DNA from 2 places in the Pseudomonas sp. Marseille-QA0892 genome. Region 2 is predicted to be linked to the other one. Evidence: predicted binding sites of a transcription regulator. Region 2 holds the regulator's gene; the other holds the start of a gene.
The links. Region 2 encodes LexA, which represses DNA repair genes until DNA is damaged. Its sites were predicted from a motif close to CTGTNTNNNNANACAG; they were not measured.

Region 1: a site for LexA is predicted at 2,693-2,708, ahead of recN (DNA repair protein RecN). Genes of this name have one in related genera too.

The regions. Positions count from the first base shown of each region.
Region 1 is NZ_CM143104.1:3,159,057-3,163,479, forward strand. It holds gene dnaK (molecular chaperone DnaK) at 1-1,877, opposite strand, end outside; gene grpE (nucleotide exchange factor GrpE) at 1,969-2,538, opposite strand; gene recN (DNA repair protein RecN) at 2,741-4,414, shown strand.
Region 2 is NZ_CM143104.1:1,228,999-1,233,421, reverse strand. It holds gene ACY8D3_RS05745 (S-methyl-5'-thioinosine phosphorylase) at 1-519, opposite strand, end outside; gene nagZ (beta-N-acetylhexosaminidase) at 527-1,525, opposite strand; gene ACY8D3_RS05735 (TetR/AcrR family transcriptional regulator) at 1,627-2,325, opposite strand; gene lexA (transcriptional repressor LexA) at 2,512-3,120, shown strand; gene sulA (SOS-induced cell division inhibitor SulA) at 3,131-3,589, shown strand; gene ACY8D3_RS05720 (hypothetical protein) at 3,807-4,040, opposite strand; gene ACY8D3_RS05715 (DUF6586 family protein) at 4,104-4,423, opposite strand, start outside.

The DNA of each region.
Region 1 (4,423 bases), 1.9 Mb from region 2:
ACGACGTCGTCACCGGCCGGCTTCGAAGCGCCCTCGGCTTTGGTTGCATCGCCTGGCTGCTGTTCGGCGTACATCTTCTGCGCCAGCGGAGCTGACGCCTGAGACAAGGCATTGACCTTGGCCTCGATGACGCTCTTGTCATCGCCACGCACAGCCGTTTCCAGCTCGCCGATCGCTGTCTCGATCGCCGCCTTCTCTTCAGCTGTTGCCTTGTCGCCGGCCTCGGTCAGCATCTTGCGGGTCGCGTGGACCAACTGGTCACCCTGGTTACGGGCCGCGACCAACTCCTCGAACTTCCGATCATCCTCGGCGTTGGCCTCGGCATCACGCACCATTTGCTCGATTTCTTCCTCGGAGAGACCCGAGTTCGCCTTGATGACGATCGACTGCTGCTTGCCGGTTGCCTTGTCCTTCGCGCCTACGTGCAGGATGCCGTTGGCGTCGATGTCGAACGTGACTTCGATCTGCGGAACGCCACGCGGCGCCGGCGGGATCTCGGCCAGGTCAAATCGACCCAGCGACTTGTTCTGCGCGGCTTGCTTGCGTTCGCCCTGCAGGACATGAATGGTCACGGCAGACTGGTTGTCGTCAGCGGTCGAGAACACCTGCGATTTCTTGGTCGGAATCGTGGTGTTTTTCTCGATCAGCGGCGTCATTACACCACCCAGGGTTTCGATACCCAGTGTCAGCGGAGAGACATCAAGCAGCAGTACGTCCTTCACGTCACCGGCGAGGACGGCGCCTTGAATGGCAGCACCGATCGCAACCGCTTCATCCGGGTTGACGTCCTTGCGCGCTTCCTTGTTGAAGAACTCGGCGACGCGCTTTTGTACCAGCGGCATACGGGTCTGGCCACCCACGAGAATGACGTCGTTGATGCTGGAAACGTCGATACCGGCGTCCTTCAGCGCAACGCGGCAAGGCTCGATGGTGCGCTCGACCAGATCTTCGACCAGCGATTCAAGCTTGGCACGCGAGATTTTCACGTTCAGGTGCTTCGGACCAGACGAGTCAGCCGTAATGTATGGCAGGTTCACGTCGGTCTGCTGGCTCGACGACAGTTCGATCTTCGCCTTCTCTGCAGCCTCCTTCAGGCGCTGCATGGCCAACGGATCGCCTTTCAGATTCATCCCGGTTTCTTTCTTGAATTCGTCGACAAGGTAATCGATCAGACGAATGTCGAAGTCTTCACCGCCAAGGAACGTGTCGCCGTTGGTCGCAAGCACTTCGAACTGGTGCTCGCCATCCACCTCGGCGATTTCGATCACGGACACGTCGAACGTACCGCCACCCAGGTCATACACGATGACCGTGTGATCGCCCTTGGCCTTGTCCATGCCGTACGCCAGCGCCGCCGCCGTAGGCTCGTTGATGATGCGCTTTACGTCCAGACCGGCGATGCGCCCGGCATCTTTGGTCGCTTGACGCTGGCTATCATTGAAGTATGCAGGAACGGTGATGACCGCTTCGCTGACGGTTTCGCCCAGGTAATCCTCGGCGGTCTTCTTCATCTTCTTCAGCACTTCCGCCGAAATCTGCGGCGGTGCCATCTTCTGGCCCTTTACTTCGACCCAGGCGTCTCCGTTGTCAGCCTTGGTGATCGTGTAGGGGACCATCTTGATGTCTTTCTGAACGACGTCTTCCTCGAAACGACGGCCGATCAAGCGCTTCACCGCGTATAGCGTGTTCTGCGGGTTGGTCACCGCCTGACGCTTTGCGGATTGCCCGACCAGTGTTTCACCATCGTTGGTGTAGGCGATGATGGAAGGCGTGGTGCGAGTACCTTCTGCGTTCTCGATAACCTTTACGTTACCGTTTTCCAGGATGGCCACGCAGGAGTTGGTGGTTCCCAGGTCGATACCAATGATCTTGCCCATAATCCTCTCCAGAAACTTTGGATTCCGTGCGGCCCGCCCAGGGACCTGCAATACTCGGTTGATCGGTTAAATGGGGGCGTTCACCCCGAATTCAAGCTTTTTCGTCGATGCTCGGTGGTGGCTCGACCGGTGCCTTGCTAACCACGACCATCGCCGGACGAAGCAGACGGCCACTGACCAGATACCCCTTCTGGAACACCTTGAGCACGCTGTTGGGCTCGACATGGGTGCTCTCTTCCATCGCCATGGCCTGATGGTGCTCGGGGTTGAAGGGCGCACCGTGCGGATCGATGGCTTCGATCTGATGCCGCTTGAGGGTGTCCTGAAGCATCTTCAACGTCAGTTCCATGCCCTCGCGCATGGGGCGGATGGTCTCGTCATCTGCGCTGGAAAGCTCCAGGCCGCGCTCAAGACTGTCGACGACACCCAGCAGATCACCAGCGAATTTCTCAAGGGCAAACTTGTGCGCCTTCTCCACGTCCTGCTCGGCACGGCGGCGCACGTTCTGCAGCTCAGCCGCGGTGCGCAGCGACTGATCCTGCGCGGCGGCCAATTGTTCTTCGAGCTGCTCGATGCGCGCCAGCAGGTCGCTATCGGTCTGCTCGCCGGCGGCCACTACGTCCTCAGGATTCTGGGTATCCAGGTTCTGCTCGTCAGCCATGCGAATCTCCTCCAATTATCGTGCGGCTCTCATGGAACCGATTTGCTTGCCGGCTATATGGGGCCAAGAAACGAACCTTCAAGGGTCCGTGGGAAAGAGATCATGCGGTTTCGTCAGAGCGGACAGGCGGTACGTTGCCAGCCTGCAGAGACCACTGTATAAATACCCAGCACGCATTCGAAACCTTGTTCGGAGCCTTCCCATGCTGGTGCACCTGTCCGTTCATAATTACGCGATCGTTGAACACCTTGACCTCGAGCTGCGCGGCGGCATGAGTGTCATCACAGGTGAAACCGGCGCGGGCAAGTCGATCATGCTCGATGCCTTGAGCCTTGCGTTGGGCGATCGCGCAGACAGCGGCGTCGTCCGCCCCGGTGCGGACAAGGCCGACATCCTCGCAAGTTTCGATTTGAGAGACATTCCGGAGGCCGCCGCCTGGCTCGCGGGCCGCGATCTCGAGCACGACGGGCACTGCATTCTTCGCCGCGTGATTACCGCAGAAGGCCGTTCGCGAGGCTATATCAACGGCACGCCCTGCCCGCTTGGTGATTTGAAAAGCCTTGGCGGCCTGCTGATCGATATCCACAGCCAGCACGAACATCAATCGCTGCTCAAGCCTGACACTCATCGCCGTCTGCTGGACGAGTACGCGGGTGCTGGGGATTTGTCGCGCCAGGTCCAGCTGGCATCTCAGCGCTGGCGACAAACCCGTACAGAGCTTGAACGCCTTTCTACCAGCGGCGACGAGCAACGCGCACGTCACCAGCTGCTGAGCTATCAGCTCGAAGAGCTTGCCAATCTTGCACTGGGCGAGAACGAGCTTGAACAACTGGAAGAGGAACACAAGGCGCTCTCGAATGCAGAAAGCCTGCTTGGCTCATGTAGGCAAGTCATAGACATGTGTAGCGAGAGCGATAGCGGAAATGTACTGTCCGCGCTTACAGCCAGCCTCAATCGCCTCACCGCGACCGGTAATCAACCTGCCGCCATGCAGGAAGCCATCAACCTCCTTTCAAGCGCGCAGATCCAGGTTGAGGAAGCGGTGGGAGAACTCAACCGCTTCCTGGACAACTTCGATGCCGACCCGCAGCGCCAGCAGCAACTGGAGGAGCGTCTCGATGCGATCTATACCCTGGCGCGCAAGCATCGTATCCAGCCTGACGAGCTCGGCGTGCTTCAGCAACAACTCATGACAGAGCTCGAAGGCCTGAACGCAAGCGACGAAGCCATCGAGCGCCTTGAAGACGAGCTGGGATCCTACCTGCGCCACTATCAGGAGAAAGCCCAGGCGCTCAGCCAGGTGCGAAACAAGGCCAGCAAAACTTTGGCAACCAAGGTCGAGAAAGAGATGCAGCGACTCGGCATGCCGGGGGGCCGCTTCGCGATCGAGCTGCGTTCTGCGCAGAACGACGACCCTCAGCCTTACGGCCTTGAGCAGGTCGAGTTTTTGGTCAGTGCCAACCCTGGGCAGCCCTTGAAGGGCCTTGCGAAGGTTGCGTCTGGTGGCGAACTGTCTCGCATTAGCCTGGCGATTCAGGTCATCACGGCACAGACCTCGCGCGTACCGACGCTGGTATTTGACGAGGTGGACGTGGGTATCGGCGGCCCTACCGCAGAGGTGGTTGGGCAGTTGCTACGCCGTTTGGGTGAGAAGGGCCAGGTGCTTACTGTCACTCACTTGCCGCAAGTTGCGGCGCAAGGACACCAGCATCTTTTCGTCCATAAGGCACGTGGTAGCAAAGCGACCCGGACAGCTGTTCGGGAGCTGGACGCTGCCAGCCGCGTTGAGGAGATTGCCCGGATGCTCGGCGGCGTGGACCTGACTCAGGAATCGATCGCGCATGCCCGAAAAATGGTGGATACCGTCCAGGTCTGAGCACCGCCG
Region 2 (4,423 bases):
CTGAACCTCTGCTGCTGTCTCCAATCGAGGCCCCTGTGTGGCGCCATACACACCATGGGAACTGAAAGCGACACCGGTTCGCGTAAGCGAATCGATCAACCGAGCCCGTAACGCCGCGTCGTACGGCTCACTGAAATCGATGTGAGTGACGTGTGGGAGTACACCCTCGAAAAAAGTGTGCTCCCGACCCCATGTGTAATCAATGATCTGATGCGGCACACACAGATGTCCGCTGCCCATTGCCGAGTGAATACCCCCTACGGCATTGACAGCGATAACGGAGTCCGCACCGGCTTCCTTCAGTGCCCATAGATTGGCTCGGTAATTGACCTGATGCGGCGGGATGCGGTGTGGATGGCCATGCCGTGCCAAAAAGAGCACGTCACCGCCAGCAAACTCGCCACGCAGGATCTCGGCTGAGGGTACGCCGAAAGGCGTCTGAACCGTCAGCGCATCTCGAAGGACAAGACCTTCGAGCTGGGTCAACCCTGTACCGCCAATGACTGCGTGGACCGTCATATAGGCCTCAGGCGACGAGAGATGCGGCGCGTAACGCGCGAAGCGCTTCGAGCCAGCGGGGCGAGGACCGATAGTCATCACTGCTCATTCCGGTCGCCTGCATGCGAGACAGCCGAGGGCTCGGCTTCACGTCGAGTCGCTGCAAGGTGCTCAATGCCAACTCAGCCGCTGCCCGATCGTTGCAGACGAGGCCCATATCACAGCCCGCGCTGAGCGCCGCTTCGATCCGGCTTCCCGCATCCCCAGCTACGTGCGCACCTGCCATGGAGAGATCATCACTGAAAATCACGCCCTCAAAACCTAACTCGCCGCGCAGGATGTCCTGTAGCCATCGCTTAGAAAACCCTGCGGGCTGCTCATCAACTTGAGGATAGATGACATGTGCCGGCATCACGGCTGCGAGCCGATGGCTCAAACGCGAAAATGGCACCATGTCGCAGGCGCGGATGGTCTTCAGGCTTCGATCATCGACGGGGATGGCGACATGCGAATCGGCCTCCGCCCAACCGTGCCCGGGGAAGTGCTTGCCCGTCGCTTGCATGCCGGCATCGTTCATGCCTGCCAGGAAGCTTTCGGCCAGCGGGACCGTGCGCAAGGGGTCAGCGCCAAAGGCGCGGCTACCAATCACGCCGCTACGACCATGGTCGAGATCGAGCACCGGGGCAAAACTGAAATCGAGGCCAACCGAAAGCACCTCTGTCGCCATGACCCAGCCACAATGCCGAGCGAGTTGTATCGCATCCGAACGGCCTTCGAAGTCGCGCATCGCAGGCAACCGAACGAAGCCGTCGCGGATACGCTGTACTCGCCCTCCTTCCTGGTCGATCGCCAGCAAGATGTCGGGGCGGACCGCACGAATGGCACGGCACAGCTCCCGTACTTGGGCAGGCGTTTCCACGTTACGTGCAAAGAGGATCAAGCCGCCCACCTGGGGCTGACGCAACAGGTGCCGGTCTTCAGCCGTCAGCCAGGTGCCCTGGACGTCGAGCATCAGGGAGCCATTCATAACGAATCCTTACTGGATGTCAGGCGCGCATGTTCGCGCCATAGGGAACCGTCGAACCGACCGTAAGGGCCGGTACGAAGTGAATGGCGTAGCTTAACGGATCAGCTGGAGGGGTTCGACAGTGCCGGTCGATGGTACTGAGCGTTTGCGAGCGAGGCATCGGTCACCGCGGAATCGGCACGCATGCCGGCAGCAACGAACGGCACCATCAGGCGGAGCACCTGCTCAGTAGACATATGCACACCGAAGTCATTCTCTGCCATCGCCCTGAGGGCCTTTATCCCGGACATGGTGAAGGCAACGGAACCCAGCATGAAGTGAACCCGCCAGAACAGTTCGATGGGCGGAATGTCCGGAGCAGCATCATGGACCAGATGCATGAATCGGCGAAAAACGCGTCCATACACCTCCTCCAGGTAACGGCGCAGATGTCCCTGACTTTCGCTGAAGGCGAGCCCTAGCAATCGCATGAACATCGAGAGGTCATTACCGTTGCGAGGCTTGATGATGATCATTTGTTCGACCACCAGCTGCAGAAGCTCCTCGAGGCCAGGTGCACTAGCACCTGATGACTCATGCAGATCCAACTCACGTTCGAGATTCACGCAGAAGGGCCCAAGGAAGCGTGAAAAGACCGCCTGGATGAGCGACTTCTTTGAACCGAAGTGGTAGTTCACTGCGGCCAGGTTGACACCTGCCTTGCTGGTGATCAGCCGCAGCGATGTCTCCGCAAATCCTTTCTCGGCGAACAGCTGTTCCGCCGCGTCGAGTATGCGCTCGACCGTTTCCGACTGGGCCATTTGAAAAATGCCTGACAAACAAGTGTTTGAAACATACGTTTCACCTTGTTGTAGTGTCAAGCATAGCCAATCATCGATGAGCCTATCTATAGGCGCAAGTCTGCTCAGACAGAGCGTAACAGGAGCATTGCCAAACAGCGCACACTGTATATACTTCCAGCACCTGTATAAAAAGCCAGAGCCATCATGCTGAAGCTCACGCCTCGCCAGTCCGAAATCCTGACATTCATCAAACGCTGCATCGAAGACAACGGTTACCCGCCGACACGTGCAGAGATTGCCACGAAGTTGGGGTTCAAGTCGCCAAACGCTGCGGAAGAGCATCTAAAGGCCCTCGCGCGCAAGGGCGCCATTGAGATGACACCCGGTGCCTCCCGCGGGATTCGCGTCCCCGGCTTCGAACCGGGCACGGAGGATGAAGGGCTACCTATCATCGGCCGCGTAGCCGCAGGCGCCCCAATCCTGGCGCAGGAACATATTGAAGACGCGTGCAAGATCAATCCGGATTTCTTCAAACCAAAGGCCGACTACCTGTTGAAGGTCCGCGGCATGAGTATGAAGGACATCGGCATTCACGATGGCGACCTTTTGGCTGTGCACCGCACACAGGATGCACTCAATGGCCAGGTTGTCGTCGCACGCCTCGATGACGAAGTCACCGTGAAACGCTTCAAACGAGAAGGCAATAAGGTTTGGCTGATCGCTGAAAACCCTGAGTTCGATCCGATCGAGGTGGACCTGGAGCAGCAGAGCCTGACTATTGAAGGGTTGAGTGTCGGCGTGATCCGAAGGTAAGGAGCGAACCATGCAATTCCAGTTGCCGTTGTCTTCTCCCCCTCCGCCTGTGGGGCTACTGGTTCCTGAAACGCTCGTCGTGCCGGCAGAAGTTGGCTTTACAGACGCCGAGACCCTGAGCGAAATCACCCTTTCCGGTGCCTCAGGCCTGTGCCTGCATTTGCTAGCGCCGGTTTTGCGAGACCTGAGCGAGAACAGCGACGCGCGCTGGCTGACACTCATCGCTCCACCTACAAGCCTTTCACGGACATGGCTCCGTGATGCTGGGTTGAATCGAGAGCGCATCCTGCTGCTTCAACCGAGCGGTAACCAGGCCGCTCTACAGCTCGCCTGTGATGCGCTGAGCCTGGGCCGCAGCCATACCGTGGTTACGTGGTTCGACAAGCTTTCCCGTAGCGAGCGGCGTCAGCTGAGCCTCGCAGCCCTAGCGGGCAACGCGCAGGGCTTGAACATCAAGATGAATTACTGACGGACTCGCTAGCCTAGAGCCACTCATAGTGACTTAGCGCAGATGCATTCCGAGTGAGAAACCGCTACCCCAGTAGATATGCAAAAGGGGATGCCGCGCGGGACGCGCAGTCAGCGACAGTATCCCACATGGCCTTGGAAGGGATGTTTACGCAGCGAGCCGTGTTCCTACTTACGCGGAGATGAACGTAGGCAGAACAGATCGGCACGGTATCGGGTTAGTGAAGAACGCGATCAGGCTCGTCGTGCTGAAAATCATTCTCAGCCAGCTCTCCGGCCATCTGCACACCTACGCTGAGCATGGCCTTGGCCACCTCGACATGATGTCCCTGCATGAACGCCTTGGCGGCTTCGGTGAAGTTGAGCTCGACTAACATCTGCTCGTCCTCGGCACGACGAAGGGCAATGCGCCCATCAGGCAGTTCAACAATTTCAAGGAAGGACGTCGACATAAGGGGCTCTCGCGTTGTTGACCCGCCATTGTAGCAGCGAAGCTGGCGGACTCTAGCAAGAAATCAGATTTCGCTGAGCCCTTCACGAAAACGCAACGCCAACGCCTTGATCGACTGGCGCCAGGACTCGAGCATTTCTGGCGTAAGCCCGGTGTTTTCCGTCTCCTCGCCGACTGCAACAGCCTGAATCAGCGGCAAGGTAGGGTCCTGCTTGGTCGCCTTGGGCGGCATCGGGGGCTGGAATAGGCCTGTATAGGCAGATAGCAGTTGCCCGAGCCAGGTTTCCCTATTTCTCGAGAGTTCGAACAGCTCGGCAAATTCGGGGCTCGGTGTCGCTGCCAGCCGACCGGCATCAAGAAACTGTTCAATGCTCGGATCGGCAT